Regions from separate parts of the Pectobacterium atrosepticum genome, predicted to be linked through region 3. Evidence: predicted binding sites of a transcription regulator. Region 3 holds the regulator's gene; each other region holds the start of a gene.
What was found. Region 3 encodes PurR, which represses purine synthesis genes. Its sites were predicted from a motif close to CANGCAAACGTTTGCNTG; they were not measured.
Positions count from the first base shown of each region.

Region 1: purT (formate-dependent phosphoribosylglycinamide formyltransferase) is a predicted target of PurR. The motif match lies at 3,154-3,171, and genes of this name have one in related genera.
Region 2: GZ59_RS18180 (nucleoside-specific channel-forming protein Tsx) is a predicted target of PurR. The motif match lies at 3,432-3,449, and genes of this name have one in related genera.

Region 1 is NZ_CP009125.1:2,286,162-2,291,563, forward strand. It holds gene zwf (glucose-6-phosphate dehydrogenase) at 1-935, shown strand, start outside; gene GZ59_RS10035 (bifunctional 4-hydroxy-2-oxoglutarate aldolase/2-dehydro-3-deoxy-phosphogluconate aldolase) at 1,103-1,744, shown strand; gene purT (formate-dependent phosphoribosylglycinamide formyltransferase) at 1,933-3,111, opposite strand; gene GZ59_RS10045 (S9 family peptidase) at 3,312-5,363, shown strand.
Region 2 is NZ_CP009125.1:4,111,577-4,116,978, forward strand. It holds gene GZ59_RS18160 (glycoside-pentoside-hexuronide (GPH):cation symporter) at 1-758, shown strand, start outside; gene GZ59_RS18165 (glycoside hydrolase family 43 protein) at 736-1,692, shown strand; gene ampE (beta-lactamase regulator AmpE) at 1,729-2,583, opposite strand; gene ampD (1,6-anhydro-N-acetylmuramyl-L-alanine amidase AmpD) at 2,580-3,155, opposite strand; gene GZ59_RS18180 (nucleoside-specific channel-forming protein Tsx) at 3,574-4,434, shown strand; gene nadC (carboxylating nicotinate-nucleotide diphosphorylase) at 4,579-5,402, shown strand, end outside.
Region 3 is NZ_CP009125.1:2,920,551-2,925,952, forward strand. It holds gene GZ59_RS22985 (DUF1289 domain-containing protein) at 20-259, opposite strand; gene gloA (lactoylglutathione lyase) at 549-956, shown strand; gene rnt (ribonuclease T) at 1,106-1,777, shown strand; gene GZ59_RS12875 (Grx4 family monothiol glutaredoxin) at 1,889-2,239, opposite strand; gene GZ59_RS12880 (C40 family peptidase) at 2,581-3,432, shown strand; gene cydH (cytochrome bd-I oxidase subunit CydH) at 3,526-3,615, opposite strand; gene purR (HTH-type transcriptional repressor PurR) at 4,006-5,031, shown strand; gene cfa (cyclopropane fatty acyl phospholipid synthase) at 5,340-5,402, shown strand, end outside.

The DNA.
Region 1 (5,402 bases), 630 kb from region 3:
AAGAAACCGTTCTGAACCTGCTGGCGCTGCGTTTTGCCAACTCGCTGTTCTCCTCAAATTGGGACAACAGGACGATCGATCATGTACAGATCACGGTAGCCGAAGAAGTCGGAATTGAAGGACGCTGGGGCTATTTTGATAAAGCCGGCCAGATGCGTGACATGATCCAGAACCACCTGTTACAGATTCTGACGATGATTGCAATGTCGCCGCCGTCTGATTTGACGACCGACCGCATCCGTGATGAAAAAGTAAAAGTGTTGCGCTCGCTGCGTCGTATCAATCGCTCCAATGTGCATGAAACGACGGTGCGTGGCCAATACTCTTCTGGCTTTGTTCAGGGACATAAAGTGCCGGGCTACCTGGAAGAAGAGGGTGCGAACAAAAGCAGCAGCACGGAAACCTTTGTCGCAATTCGTGTCGACATTGATGACTGGCGCTGGTCTGGCGTGCCGTTCTATCTGCGTACCGGTAAACGTCTGCCAACGAAATGTTCAGAAGTGGTGGTGTACTTTAAAAATCCAGCACTGAACCTGTTCCATGATTCTTACCAGCAGTTACCGCAAAACAAACTGATCATCCGTTTGCAGCCGGATGAAGGCGTGGAAATCCAGATTCTGAATAAAATCCCAGGATTAGAGCACAAGCACCGTCTGCAAACGGTGAAGCTGGACCTGAGCTTCTCGGAAACCTTTAATCAGCAGCACTTGGCGGATGCCTATGAGCGTCTGTTGCTGGAAACCATGCGTGGGATTCAGGCGTTGTTCGTTCGCCGTGATGAAGTTGAAGAAGCCTGGAAATGGGTGGATTCCATCATGGAAGCCTGGGCGATGGATAATGATGCGCCGAAGCCGTATCAGGCAGGAAGCTGGGGTCCGGTAGCATCCGTCGCGATGATTACCCGCGATGGCCGTTCCTGGAATGAGTTTGAGTGACTTTTTGATAACAAGTCAGTAACGGGAATGCTGAGGTTATTAGGCATTCCACCGTTTTAATGTATGGCTAACGGTGCGGTCGGACATCTGCGGCGACGCAGATCCCTGTGGCAGGGGCGCGCTATATAATTAATGATGCCTTCGGGCATGACTGGAGATAATTTTTGATGAAAAACTGGAAAACGAGCGCGGAACAGATTTTGACAACGGGTCCCGTTGTTCCTGTGATTGTGGTCAACAAACTGGAACACGCTGTGCCGATGGCAAAAGCGTTAGTCGCGGGCGGCGTTCGCGTTCTGGAACTGACATTGCGTACCGACTGTGCCATCGACGCGATCCGTGCGATTGCGAAAGAAGTGCCAGAGGCCATAGTCGGTGCGGGTACGGTGACAAACCCTCAGCAACTGGCTGCGGTGGTTGAAGCCGGTGCACAGTTTGCCATCAGCCCCGGTCTGACCGAGCCGCTGTTGAAAGCCGCGATAGAAGGCAACATCCCGTTGATTCCAGGTATCAGCACCGTGTCTGAACTGATGCTGGGTATGGATTACGGCCTGCGTGAGTTCAAATTCTTCCCAGCAGAAGCTAATGGCGGCGTGAAAGCGCTCCAGGCAATTGGGGGGCCGTTTGCTCATATCCGTTTCTGCCCGACTGGTGGCATTACGCCGAATAACTACCGCGATTATCTGGCGCTGAAAAGCGTGCTGTGCGTTGGTGGCTCTTGGTTGGTACCGAACGATGCACTGGAAAGTGGTGATTACGCGCGTATTACTGAACTGGCGCGTGAAGCGGTTGCAGGCGCAAAAGCCTAAGTTTGTCGGTTACTGAATGACGAAGGCCACTCACTGCGAGTGGCCTTTTTTTATGACGGACATCCTTGTCCGTCACCCTGCGGGCCGTTGCTTCGCAACGTTGAAAAGCGTTCCCTACGTTTTTTATGGCCGGCTATTCTGTCCGCTGTCAGTGAGGTTTTCCCTCATCCGATCAGCAATAAAACGTATCAGCCGCTGACTTTAACGCTCGCCGCGACACGCTTGGCGATTTCAATGGCATCGTCTGTCGTTTCCGCACTGGCTAACGCGACACCCATACGGCGTTTGCCGCTGATATCTGGTTTACCAAACAGGCGAATTTGCGTATGAGGAAGTAGTGCGCTTTCCAGTTCTTGATAGCGCACATTGTCGCTATCCAATTCCGGTAAAATTACTGCGGAAGCCGATGCGCCATACTGACGAACCGCGCCAATTGGCAGCCCTAGAAAAGCGCGAACGTGCAGGGCAAACTCGGACAGATCCTGAGAAATCATCGTCACCATGCCGGTATCGTGAGGGCGAGGAGAAACTTCACTGAAAATAACCTCATCGCCGCAGACGAACAGTTCAACGCCGAACAGACCATAGCCGCCAAGCGCTTTCACAACATCGCTGGCCATCTTCTGTGCGCGTTCCTGCGCCAGCGCACTCATCCGCTGTGGCTGCCAGGATTCACGATAATCACCGTCTTCTTGTCGATGGCCGATGGGTGCACAGAAATGAATTCCGTCAACGGCATGGATGGTCAGGAGGGTAATCTCAAAATCAAAATTAACTAGCCCTTCAACGATGACGCGTCCACCACCCGCCCGTCCACCCTGTTGGGCATAGACCCATGCCTGCGCTAACTGCTCAGCGGAGCGAATCAGGCTTTGTCCTTTGCCGGATGAACTCATGACGGGCTTTACAATGCAGGGATAGCCAATGGCTTCTACGGCCTGATGAAAGCGCTCTTCGCTATCGGCAAAACGATAGGTGGATGTGGGAACGCCGAGCGTTTCTGCAGCCAGACGACGGATACCTTCACGATTCATCGTCAGGCGTGTCGCTTCAGCACAGGGGACAACATGGTGACCCTGATTTTCTAGCGTGACCAGCATGTCGGTAGCGATGGCCTCAATTTCCGGCACGATGTAATCAGGGCGTTCGGCTTCAACCAACGCTTTTAATGCATCGCCATCCAGCATATTGATGACGTGGCTGCGATGCGCAACTTGCATCGCGGGTGCATCCGCATAGCGATCGACCGCAATCACTTCGATTCCAAGGCGCTGACACTCAATCGCCACTTCTTTGCCTAATTCACCGGAGCCAAGCAGCATCACTCGTGTGGCGTCCGCACGCAGGGCGGTTCCAATCGTTAACATAACCTTATACCTGATCGGGTTGTGAAAAATGGCCTCAGTATAAACGAAAACGTTTGCGTACGCATTAAAGAGGGAACGCCTTGGAATGCGTTACGCAAAAGCGCACCAAGAGACAAGGACGCGGCTTGGCATTGCTGGGCAATCGTGCCACTCTTCTTGCCGAGTTAAAATTTTATGTCAAGACAACGAGATCCGACGCGATGAAGACACCGCAAGCTGAAAAAAGACCCCACGCGATAAGTACACATGGCGATACGCGTATCGACAACTATTACTGGCTGCGTGATGACGAGCGTGCCGATCCGCAGGTGTTAGCCTATCTGGAACAGGAAAACGCCTACAGCGAAGCCATCATGGCACCTCACGAGGCGCGCAAACGATCGCTGTATGATGAAATGGTTAAGCGTATTCCGTCGACGGATATGTCTGTGCCGTATGTCAGAAAGGGGTATCGCTACCAAAGTCGCTATGAGCAGGGTAAAGAGTACGCCATCTATCTGCGCCAGCCTGAGCAGGCAACAGAAGTGTGGGAAACGCTGTTGGATGGTAATCAACGTGCGGAGGGGCATGAATTTTATAGCCTCGGCGCGCTTGAGATTAGCCCGAGCAACTCGCTGCTGGCACTCTCGGAGGATTTTTTATCTCGTCGGCAGTACACGCTTCGCTTCCGTGATCTGAACCGCGACGAATGGCTACCGGATGTGATCGAAAATGTGACCGCAGGTGCTGAATGGTCGGCAGATTCAACGGTGCTGTACTACGTGCGTAAACATGAGAAAACGCTGTTACCGTATCAGGTCTACCGTCATCGCTTAGGCAGCGATCCGGCGCAGGATGAGTTGGTGTATGAAGAGAAAGACGATACTTATTATGTCAGTCTGAGTAAAACGACATCAGAGCACTATATTACCATTTATCTTAGCAGCACCACGACGACCGAGGTTCTACTGCTCGATGCGACGCTCCCAGATGCGGTGCCGCAGGTACACATTCCGCGTCGGAAAGATCATGAATATGGTATTGATCACTATCAGGACCAGTTTTATCTGCGTTCCAACCGAGAGGGAAAGAACTTTGGTCTTTATCGTTCGGATAAGCCTGATGAGCACGCGCTGGAAACACTGATTGCCCCACGTGAACAGTGTGTGCTGGAGAGTTTTGAGCTTTTCCGTGATTGGCTGGTGGTGGAAGAAAGAGCGCGCGGTTTGACCAGCTTACGTCAGATTCACTGGCATACGCAGGAAGAAAAAACGATCACCTTCAATGATGCGAGCTATGTGACGTGGCTGTCGTACAACCCTACGCCAGAAACGGCATTGATGCGATATGGTTATTCATCAATGACAACCCCCAGCACGTTGTATGAACTGAATCTGGACACGGGCGAACAGCAGTTACTTAAACAAGCCGAGGTGAAAGATTTCTCCCCAGATAGCTATCGGAGCGAACGCTTGTGGATCACGGTCCGAGATGGTGTCGACGTGCCCGTTTCGTTGGTTTACCATCGCGACCATTTCAGCCCAGGTAAGAATCCGATACTGGTCTATGGCTACGGCGCATATGGTAATAGCATGGATCCTGACTTCAGCGTTAGTCGTCTGAGCCTGCTAGACCGAGGGTTTGTTTTTGCCTTAACGCACATTCGCGGCGGTGGTGAACTTGGGCAGCAGTGGTATGACGATGGTCGGTTGCTCAATAAAATGCATTCCTTCACGGATTTCATCGATGTGTCTCAGGCATTGGTAGAAAAAGGCTATGGCGACAGGAAAAATATGTTTGCCATGGGTGGCAGCGCGGGAGGTCTGCTGATGGGGGCGGTCGTGAATATCGCCCCTGATCTGTTTAAAGGCGTTGTCGCTCAGGTTCCGTTCGTTGATGTGTTGACGACAATGCTGGATGAGTCTATCCCGCTGACGACCGGGGAGTATGACGAGTGGGGCGATCCGAATGAACAAACCTACTATGACTATATCAAGCAGTACAGCCCCTATGATGGTGTTACCGCACAGCACTACCCACATTTGCTAGTGACTACTGGGTTACACGACTCGCAGGTTCAGTATTGGGAGCCTGCAAAGTGGGTGGCGAAATTGCGGGAAGTCAAAACGGACGATAGTCTAGTACTGTTGTATACCGATATGGAGGCTGGGCACGGCGGAAAATCCGGTCGTTTCAAACGTTATGATGATATCGCGCTGGAGTATGCTTTCCTGTTGATGGTGCTTGAAAAGGCTGCAGAAAGTCATGAATAAAGGCTAGTAACTGCGGTTATGAGGGTAAACCCGTTTTCG
Region 2 (5,402 bases), 1.2 Mb from region 3:
GGAAAAACGACCAATGGCCGCGGATCCTGCTGTTAACCTTGTGCAACGTCTGCCCCGGATTTATTCGCATGGCGGCCACGATGTACTACGTCACCTGGGTGATGGAAAAATCAGTCTCATTCGCCAGCCTGTTTATCAGTCTCGGCGTAGTCGGCATGATGTTCGGCAGCGCGTTAGCAAAGCCGCTTACCGACCGTTTCTGCAAGCTGAAAGTGTTTTTCTGGGTCAACATCGCACTGGCGATCTTTTCCAGCGCCTTCTATTTCTTCAACCCTCATCTCACCAGTTTTATTCTGGTGATGTACTTCCTGCTGAATATCCTGCATCAGATCCCTTCACCGCTCCACTGGTCTCTGATGGCTGATGTGGATGACTATGGCGAGTGGAAAACGGGCAAGCGCATCACGGGGATTAGTTTCTCAGGCAATCTGTTCTTCCTGAAAGTCGGGCTGGCGATTGCGGGGGCCATGGTGGGCTTCCTACTGTCCTACTATGGCTATGATGCCAATGCCAAACAGCAAAATGCAGAGGCAATGAATGGCATCATTATGTTGTTCACCATCATTCCCGGCGTAGGTTATTTGATCACCGCAGGCATTGTGCGTTTACTGAAAGTCGATCGCCAGCTCATGCAACAAATACAAATTGATCTGGAAAAGCGCCGTAATAACTATCGAGAACTGAGCGATAGCCACGGCGGTCCGGCACTCAACGTAAAAACAGGAGGAAAGAATGATGAACCCACATCAATGGCCTAACCCACTGATTGAGCAACGGGCAGACCCTTTTATTCTTCGTCATACAGATGGTCAGTACTATTTTATTGCCTCAGTCCCCGAATACAATCGGCTCGAAATTCGTCGGGCCAGCTCGCTGGAAGCACTTCCCCACGCTACCCCGGTGACGATCTGGCGCAAGCATGAACACGGCCCCTTAAGCGCACTGATTTGGGCACCGGAACTGCATGTAATTGATGGCAAATGGTATATCTATTTCGCCGCAGCACCGACGGAGGAAATCAAGGAGGGGTTATTCCAGCACCGCATGTTTGTATTGGAATGTGCAGACAGCGATCCACTTACAGGCCACTGGGTTGAAAAAGGCCGGATTTACACGCAATTCGATACCTTCTCACTGGATGCCACGCACTTTGAACATCGTGGAAAGCGCTACTATCTGTGGGCGCAAAAAGATCCCGCCATTGCGGGCAACTCGAATCTGTATCTGGCGGAAATGGAAAACCCGTGGACGCTGAAAGGCACGCCCGTCATGTTGAGCAAACCGGAACTGCCGTGGGAAGTGATAGGTTTTAAAGTCAACGAAGGCCCCGCCGTCATTAAGCACGGCGAACGCCTCTTTATCACCTATTCAGCCAGTGCCACCGATGAAAATTACTGTATCGGCTTACTGTGGGCGAATGCGGATAGCGATCTGTTGAACCCGACAAGCTGGCATAAATCGCAGCAGCCGGTCTTTACCACCAGTTGGGAAAACCGGCAATTTGGGCCGGGGCATAATAGCTTTACCCAAACAGAAACGGGCGAGGATGTGCTGGTTTACCATGCCCGCAATTACACAGAGATCGAAGGCGATCCGCTGTATGACCCGAACCGCCACACCCGGATTAAAACATTCAGCTGGGATCGTAACGGCATGCCGGCGTTCGGTGAACCTCCCGCAGACAGGCAATAAACGAGAAACGGGTGCGTTGGAGCGTATGTTGGGAAATCAGACCAGCGCACCGTATATCGTCAGGAGTGCGACCACGACCACCAGCGCCAACGTCACCTTTTTCGCCAGCGTTACAGCAGCTTTGGGCGTTTCTACAGGCTCAATGTGGGATTCACGCGCCAGAGAAAATTGAGCCAACTGAGTTAACACCCAGTATTGCGAGCTGCGGGCATCCCCCAGCGATGCGAACCAAGCTGGCAGCGCTTTTTCGCCGTGGCCCAGCAAAGCGTAAGCAGCACCAGCCAAACGAGCGGGAATCCAGTCAAGCCAATGCAGCAAACTATCAACACCGGACTGTGCGCGTTCCAGCGGCGTGTGGTGCCGTGCCAGCCAACTCTGTCTGGCACGTAAAAATGCGTATCCCATCAGCGTAATCGGCCCGTAAGGCCCAGCTACGACGAACCAGAATAGCGGGGCTAAATAGAACCGGAAGTTTATCCACAGCAATGCATTTTGCAGTTCTTTCAATTGCTCACTTTCGCTCGTGCCCACTGGCAGACCGTGAATCAACGCCAGTTCAGCCGCCATTTCACGGCTGGCGTCCGACTCGCCGCGCTGCGCCGCCTGCAAATAACGCCGATAGTGCTGACGAATTTCACCCGCGCCAATGCACATTAGGCTGATGACGATCCACAGCAAAAGAGAAATCAAGCCAAACAGAATACCGCTCGTTAGCCACAGCAGAGCAGCCACCACGCCCATACTACACAGCGTCAGGAACAGCGTTTGAAATAAAGACGGAGGCGAAACATGCCGAAATATCACCTCAAGCCGGTGATCGATCTGCCAGTGCTCTCCCTGTTTGAACAACCGTTCCCATGCCAGCGTAAGCAACAGTGTAAACAGCGTCATTGGTCTAGGCTCCCTTTGTTCTCTGTCCAGTTTTCTTGTAGCAAACGATGATAGCCGTCCCAGTCAAATGCAGGGCCGGGGTCGGTTTTACGGCCTGGAGCGATATCGCTATGCCCGGTAATTCGCGACGGCGTGATGGGATAATCCCGCATTAATAGGTGCGTAATCGCAGCCAAAGCGTGATATTGCTCCGTGGTAAAAGGCAGCGTATCTGTGCCTTCCAGCTCGATACCAATAGAGAAATCATTGCAGCGTTCACGTCCTTCAAACACCGAGACACCAGCATGCCAAGCACGCTCATCGAAAGACACATACTGTGTGGTTTGTCCGTCGCGGCGGATCAGGCAGTGGGCTGCTACGCGTAAATGGGAAATATCGGCGAAATAGGGATGCGCCGTAGGATCCAAGGTAGCGGTAAACAGTTGATCAATATACGGGCCACCAAACTCACCGGGCGGCAGACTGATATTGTGAATCACCAGTAAGGAAGGCACCTCATTATTTGGGCGACCATCATAATGCGGCGAAGGCGTGTGTGTAATGTCGGATAACCAGCCATTTTCCAAAAGCATCGGCGATAACCTCGCATCGTATCGTTAGCCGGCTGAATCAGGCGAAAAATCTATTTCAGGAGTAAAACAATTGGAGCCAAAAGTCCTTGTATCAAAGATACCATGTTTCACACCATCCTATCTATCCAACTGGATATCAATAGGTTTTACCGTTCGTTTTGTGATATTCCCGTCGCCTTTCTGCCTATACTTAATACCGATGCCCTTTTTATCAAAGTAAAATCCCCAACACCATTATGTGATTAAAATCACATAACAAATGTAATAGCGCAATAAAAGGCAACCGTTTTCGTGCATTGCGTCTATTTTTACTTAGAATGCATGACAAAATTATCTTCTGATTTTTTTAGATATTACCAAAACTTATTTTTCGGTCTTACGCACGACATAAATAACGTCTAACACTATGGTACTTAACATGAAAAAAACTTTCGCCGCAGGTGCCTTGCTCGCACTGTCATGCTCAATGCCAGCCCTTGCTGACGACAATAAAGCCGAATACCTGTCCGACTGGTGGCATCAGAGCATTAACGTCGTCGGCAGCGCCCACACGCGCTTCGGACCGCAGTTGAGCAGCACGACCTACCTGGAATACGAAGCATTTGCGCGTAAAGACTGGTTCGATTTCTACGGCTACGCCGATGTGCCTAAATTTTTCGGTGGTGATCCCGACAGCCGCGGCATTTGGGACAAAGGCTCTCCGCTGTTTGTCGAGATCGAACCGCGCTTCTCTATTGATAAACTGACGGGAGCTGACCTCAGCTTTGGTCCGTTTAAAGAATGGTACATCGCCAATAACGTTATCTACGATCAGGGCCGCAATAGTGGTTCACGCCAGAGCACCTGGTACATGGGCTTAGGCACCGATATTGATACCGGCACCGATCTGTCTCTCTCATTGAACGGTTATGCCAAATACCAATGGCAGAACTACGGCGCAGCGAACGAAAATGAGTGGGATGGCTACCGCGTAAAAGTGAAATACTCTTACCCGCTGGGCTCTCTGATGGGCGGTAACGTCTCTTATATCAGCTTCACCAATTTCGATTTCGGTTCAGAACTGCGTGATAAATCGAATTCAAGCCGCACTAACAACTCCATTGCCTCCAGCCATATTTTGGCGCTGGGCTACGACCACTGGCACTACTCTTTCGTCGCACGTTATTTCCACAATGGCGGCCAATGGGCTGATGGCGCAGAACTCAATTTCGGCAAAGGCCCGTTTGAAGTGAAATCTACCGGCTGGGGCTACTACCTGGTCGTCGGTTACAACTTCTAAAATCATGTTTTCTTTCCGGCGAATGCACATGTTCGTCGGAAGGTTAATAACAGTAACAGTCTGAATTATAATAATTATTCATTCTGGATGTCCGGATATAAACAAGGTAGCATAGACCTCCGAATCCCCCTTCGGAGTTTTGCCATGTCAACGCGTCGCTACAGTCAGGAACAACGCCAAAAAACCTTGCTTGCTCGTATTGCACAAGATATCCCTACCAGCGTGCAACTGGCCTTACGTGAAGATTTAGGTGGCATCGTCGATGCTAACCAAGACATTACCGCGCTTCTGCTACCCGATAACGAGATCGTCAGCGCACGCATTATCACGCGTGAAGCGGGTATATTCTGCGGTACGCGCTGGCTTGAGGAAGTCTTTTCTCAATTGGGCAACACGACAACGATCGTCTGGCACGTCGCCGATGGCGAAACCATCACCCCCAACCAAACGCTGTGTGACATCACAGGGCCAGCCAAACAGCTTCTGACGGGCGAACGCACGGCGCTAAATTTCCTGCAAACGCTATCCGGCGTCGCAACCGAAACCAGCCGCTATGTTGCAGTACTACAAGGAACACGCACCCGGCTGCTAGATACGCGCAAGACGCTACCGGGGCTGCGAACTGCACTGAAATACGCCGTATCATGCGGCGGCGGAGACAACCATCGGCTTGGTTTATCCGATGCCTTCCTGATCAAGGAAAACCATATCATCGCCGCGGGCTCAATCAAAAATGCGGTAGAAAAAGCACAGTCTTTACGCGGCGATGTTCCGGTAGAAGTTGAAGTCGAGTCGCTGGATGAATTACAGCAGGCGCTAGAAGCGGGTGCAGATATCATCATGTTGGATAATTTTAGTCTGGATAACATCCGGGAAGCCGTGAGCTTAACGCAAGGCCATGCGCTGCTGGAGATATCCGGCAATGTCACCCTAGACACGCTGCGTGGCTATGCGGAAACCGGCGTGGA
Region 3 (5,402 bases):
TCATCTAAGACAAGAAGACTTAAAACAACGATGGCTGATGGGACTCTGCTAACGCATCGGCTTTCTCTGAACGCTGTAACCGTTTCATTCTCTGCCGACACAAACGCAGCACATCCTGTTTCTGCGCATCACTCATTTGGCCCCAACTAAAGCGCTCATTACGATTGCGAAAGCAACCGCGACAATATCCGCGCTCATCCGTCTGACAAATACCACGGCATGGATTAGGGACAACAAAGAGTTCAAGTTGCTCTGGCACAACACCTCCTGCTACAACTCTATTTATTGAAGCCCTGTTCTTTACTGCTGGCAAGCCCAAACGGACAGTCACAATGAAAATAATTAGGTAACCATTGTAATAACTGACGATTTTTTTTACACGCAAGGTAGCCTAAAACTGACCCAGCGCGCTATTTACCCCTCCTGATAGTACGTTTTAACACAAACCTCACTGCAGTGTCGCCTTTTTAGCATCAACCCAACGGCTTGGACTCAACAGAGCCACAACGCTATACTTCCCTTTTGTTGCACTTTTTAACGAGGACACTATGCGTTTACTTCACACCATGCTGCGTGTTGGCGATTTACAACGTTCTATTGATTTCTATACCCAGATTTTGGGAATGCGCGTACTGCGCACCAGCGAGAATACCGAGTACAAATACACGCTAGCTTTCGTCGGTTATACCGAAGAGAGCGAGGGTGCGGTTATCGAGCTGACCTACAATTGGGGCGTCGACAGCTACGATCTGGGCAATGCCTATGGTCATATCGCGTTGGGCGTTGATGATGTTGCCGCAACATGTGAGCGTATCCGTAAGGCAGGTGGCAATGTGACACGTGAGGCCGGCCCAGTCAAAGGCGGCACGACCGTTATCGCATTCATCGAGGATCCAGATGGTTATAAAATCGAATTGATCGAAAATGCCCACGCTGGTAGCGGCATCGGCCACTAATATCCTGCGCAATACAGGTGCTGCATCGGCACCTGTTCTTCTCTCCTCCTCTACCACTTCCGCCATGTGAAATGGCAACGGGCATGCTGCATCTCCAGCCAAAATTTGCAATAATGCGCGCTGCGTTTTGCTAACAATTTAAGAGACAAATGGCTGATAAAAGTGATCTGAACGCCCTGAGCGGCCGTTTTCGTGGGTTTTACCCGGTAGTGATTGATGTTGAAACCGCCGGATTTAATGCGAAAACCGATGCCTTGCTGGAAGTCGCGGCGGTAACATTAAAAATGGATCAAGACGGTTGGTTGCAGCCAGATGAAACGCTACATTTTCATGTTGAGCCATTCGAAGGCGCAATTCTGGAACCCGCCGCGCTGGCATTTAACGGTATTGACCCCACCAACCCGCTTCGCGGCGCGGTAAGCGAATACGATGCGTTGCATGAAATTTTCAAAGTCGTGCGTAAAGGGATCAAAGATCGAGGCTGTAACCGTGCGATTATCGTGGCGCATAATGCCACGTTCGATCACAGCTTTATGGCAGCAGCAGCGGAGCGCTGTAGCCTGAAGCGTAACCCGTTTCACCCTTTCGCTACCTTCGATACCGCAGCACTCAGCGGGCTGGTTTTAGGCCAAACGGTTCTTGCTAAAGCCTGTATTACCGCTGGTATTGCGTTTGACTCCAGTCAGGCGCACTCCGCGCTGTATGACACTAATCAGACCGCATTATTGTTCTGTGAGTTGGTTAACCGCTGGAAACGTCTGGGCGGATGGCCGCTTGCGCTGGAAGAAAGTTCGCTGGAAGACACATCAGCCGAAGACTGAGACGACGGGAAAGATCGAGATCAAAAAACGGGTGCCATAAGGCACCCGCTGGAAAGATTAACACTCGCAGCATAACGACGTTTCGTATCGTCATTATGTTGATAAAAGCTATTACTCTTGATCGGCCTGCTGTGCTTTGTATTTGTCTGCCGTTTCTTTGATCAACTGCTGCAGTTCACCGCGCTGAAACATTTCAACCACGATATCACAGCCGCCAACCAGTTCGCCGTCAACCCACAGCTGTGGGAATGTCGGCCAGTTCGCATATTTTGGCAGCTCAGCTCGAATATCTGGGTTCTGTAAAATATCTACATAAGCAAAGCGTTCGCCACATGAAGACAATGCCTGAACGGTCTGTGCGGAAAAACCACAGCTTGGCAATTTCGGGGAGCCTTTCATGTACAGCAGAATCGGGTTTTCAGCAATTTGGCGCTGAATTTTTTCAATTGTCGGTGTCGTCATCTTCTTGCTTCCTTAAATCTATAGGATGGCTAACGTCCAAAACGCTAGCCATGAGCCGCCGTCAGAGGTATTACGACAGCGACATTGACTCAATGATATTGTACCGATGCCACTAGCTACAAAAAAACGCCATTTTTTGTAGGGTTATTTTCTCTTATCGCTTTGCATCATTGATGAAATCAACGCCAGAAAGTGCTGATAAATCAATCGAAAAAATAACTATTAACGTTTTTTCACTATTCTGTATGAATAAAGCGACCGTGCCCACTTTTTTATGACGCCGTTTTCAGGAATACTGTGGGGATTGAGCGAGTTAAGGATTATGTTCGGTCACTTTTATTATGCGCTTATTTATTACTCTTTTTATATTATTTTTCAGTAATCTATCCCTGAACCTTGTTCAGGCTGCGCCGCATACCCCGCATTCGGCGCCGAAGAAAAGCGCCGTTGAAGAAACGAATAAGAAAAGCCGTCAAACAAAGGGTAATGCTAAATCACCGACTCCGATCAAAAGCAAAAAACCAGAACCTACCGCAGTAAGCAATAAAACCAAACCCCGAACAGCTAACAAATCGACAGAAAAAAAGCCGTCACGGACGCAAAGCAGCACTCCTGCGCTAGTGAAGAAAAACCTTAAAAAGCTGAAATCTGAAGAAGAAAAGCAGACGACTGCACAGGTCAGAGTCAAAACAGGGTTAAAGAAGACGGCCCTCAAAGGAAAGTTGGATAAAAATCCTTCTCCTACAGAAAAAGGAATGACGCTCAGCGCGGCGCATAAAAAACGCTATCAGCATGCCAAAACAACAGCAATGAATAAGTTGATGAGCCAAATAGGTAAACCTTATCACTGGGGCGGCTCATCTCCCTTTACCGGATTTGACTGTAGCGGGCTGGTTTATTACGCCTATAAAGATGTCGTCAAGATACAAATCCCGCGCACCGCAAATGAAATGTACCACCTGCGTGATGCTGCGCCGATTAAAAAGAGCGAGCTGGAAAGTGGCGATCTCGTCTTCTTCCGCATCAATAACCGTGGCGCTGCCGATCACGTTGGGGTTTATCTGGGAGAAGGGAAATTTATCCAGTCGCCGCGTACAGGCTCAGATATTCGTATCAGCAAGTTGAGTGAAGATTATTGGCAGGAGCACTACGTTGGCGCGCGTCGCGTCGTTACGCCACAGACGATTCGTTAAGCAGATTATACCGGTTATACCCTAAATAATTCAGACACGTTTATGCACCACAAACGTGTCTGAATGCCAACCAGCGGCGGAAGCACCGATCGGTTAATTCAGCACCGCGATAAAGCTAAATGCGATGATCACAGCCAACGAACCAACGGTTGTCAGCAAAGACATTTTCAGATTTGTATCCATAAACCACTCCTTATTAGCGAACAAGTTTCATCTGAAACTTCATCTAAAAAAAGACACCACCATTCACAGCAGAACCCACGCAGGTGGTTAAAACTACAAATAATAGGGTTATTACGATTCTTTCATAATTCTAGCGAAAAATCTCGGACGAATGCATCACTAATAGTATAAATTAGCCCTTTCACTTTCATGATAAATCGGACACAATCCGCTGTTTATGAAAGCGCTGCGTATCAGTCGAAAAACGTCAACCCAGACCCCTTCGGTATAACATTCGGCATTCTCCTTCTGAAATCCTGTTTTTTAGCTTAGAAGAAGAACTTTAAACGTAGGCAAACGATTAACAATATACTTACGTCTGTAACAGGTAAGTTCAGGAGTCATTTTTAGATGGCAACGATTAAAGATGTGGCAAAACGTGCTGGCGTTTCCACCACAACCGTATCGCACGTGATCAATAAAACACGTTTCGTCGCCGAAGAGACCAAGGCAGCCGTCAGGGCAGCAATCAAAGAATTGCACTATTCGCCCAGCGCCGTCGCTCGCAGCCTCAAAGTTAATCACACTAAATCTATTGGCTTGCTGGCAACATCCAGCGAAGCGCCCTACTTCGCCGAGATCATTGAAGCTGTCGAAAACAGCTGTTATGCCAAAGGTTACACGTTGGTGCTGTGTAATTCTCATAATGACATTGGCAAACAGCGCGCCTATCTTTCTATGTTGGCGCAAAAACGCGTCGATGGCCTGTTGGTGATGTGCGCAGAATACCCGCCGGAGCTATTGGGCATGCTGGAAGATTATCGCAGCATTCCAATGGTCGTTATGGATTGGGGACAAATGCACAACGATTTCACCGATACGATTATCGATAACGCCTTTGAAGGCGGTTATATGGCGGGCCGCTACCTAATTGAACGCGGCCATCGGGATATCGGTGCCATCCCCGGCATTCAAGAGCGCAACACGGGCAGCGGACGCTATCTCGGCTTTTTAAAAGCGTTGAAGGAAGCTGATATCACCGTGCGCAATGAATGGGTTGTTCAGGGTGATTTCGAACCGGAATCCGGCTACAAAGCCATGCATCAGATTCTCGCGCAGAAACAGCGACCTACGGCCGTATTCTGCGGTGGCGATATCATGGCGATGGGTGCCATCTGTGCAGCCGACGAACTGGGTTTGCGCGTACCGCAGGATATTTCAGTGATCGGCTATGACAACGTGCGCCACGCGCGCTTCTTTACGCCAGCCCTGACCACCATCCACCAGCCGAAAGAACGCCTGGGCCAATCCGCATTTTCTATGCTGCTGGATCGCATTACCAGTAAGCGAGAAGATGCGCACGTCATTGAAGTTCACCCGACGCTGATTGAACGCCGTTCGGTTGCCGACGGCCCGTTCCGCGATTATCGCCGCTAACCCCGACGACGCAATACAGACGGTTTTTCTATTCCTGCCCGCTTTCCCTCTCTGCTTGCTTCAGCCAATTTTCTTGTATATTGGCTGGAGCAACTCTAAACTGAACCCTGCGTTTCAGTTTCACTGATAAAACCAAAATAGCGATAGCCGCACGTCAGTAAGCAGGTCCGTGTTTTTTGCCAATGAGCTCCTGTTTACGTGCAAATTTCTTCTTCATTTTTCTCTGGTGACAGCCGATACGTCGGCTGCAGTAAGTGCTGTCCAGGTGTTTTACGATACTTTTATACGTGAAAAGTTAAGGAGACATGATGGGATTACCTTATGCAGAAGAATGGGATCACGATACCGCGCCTTGGTTCCACATAATGCAG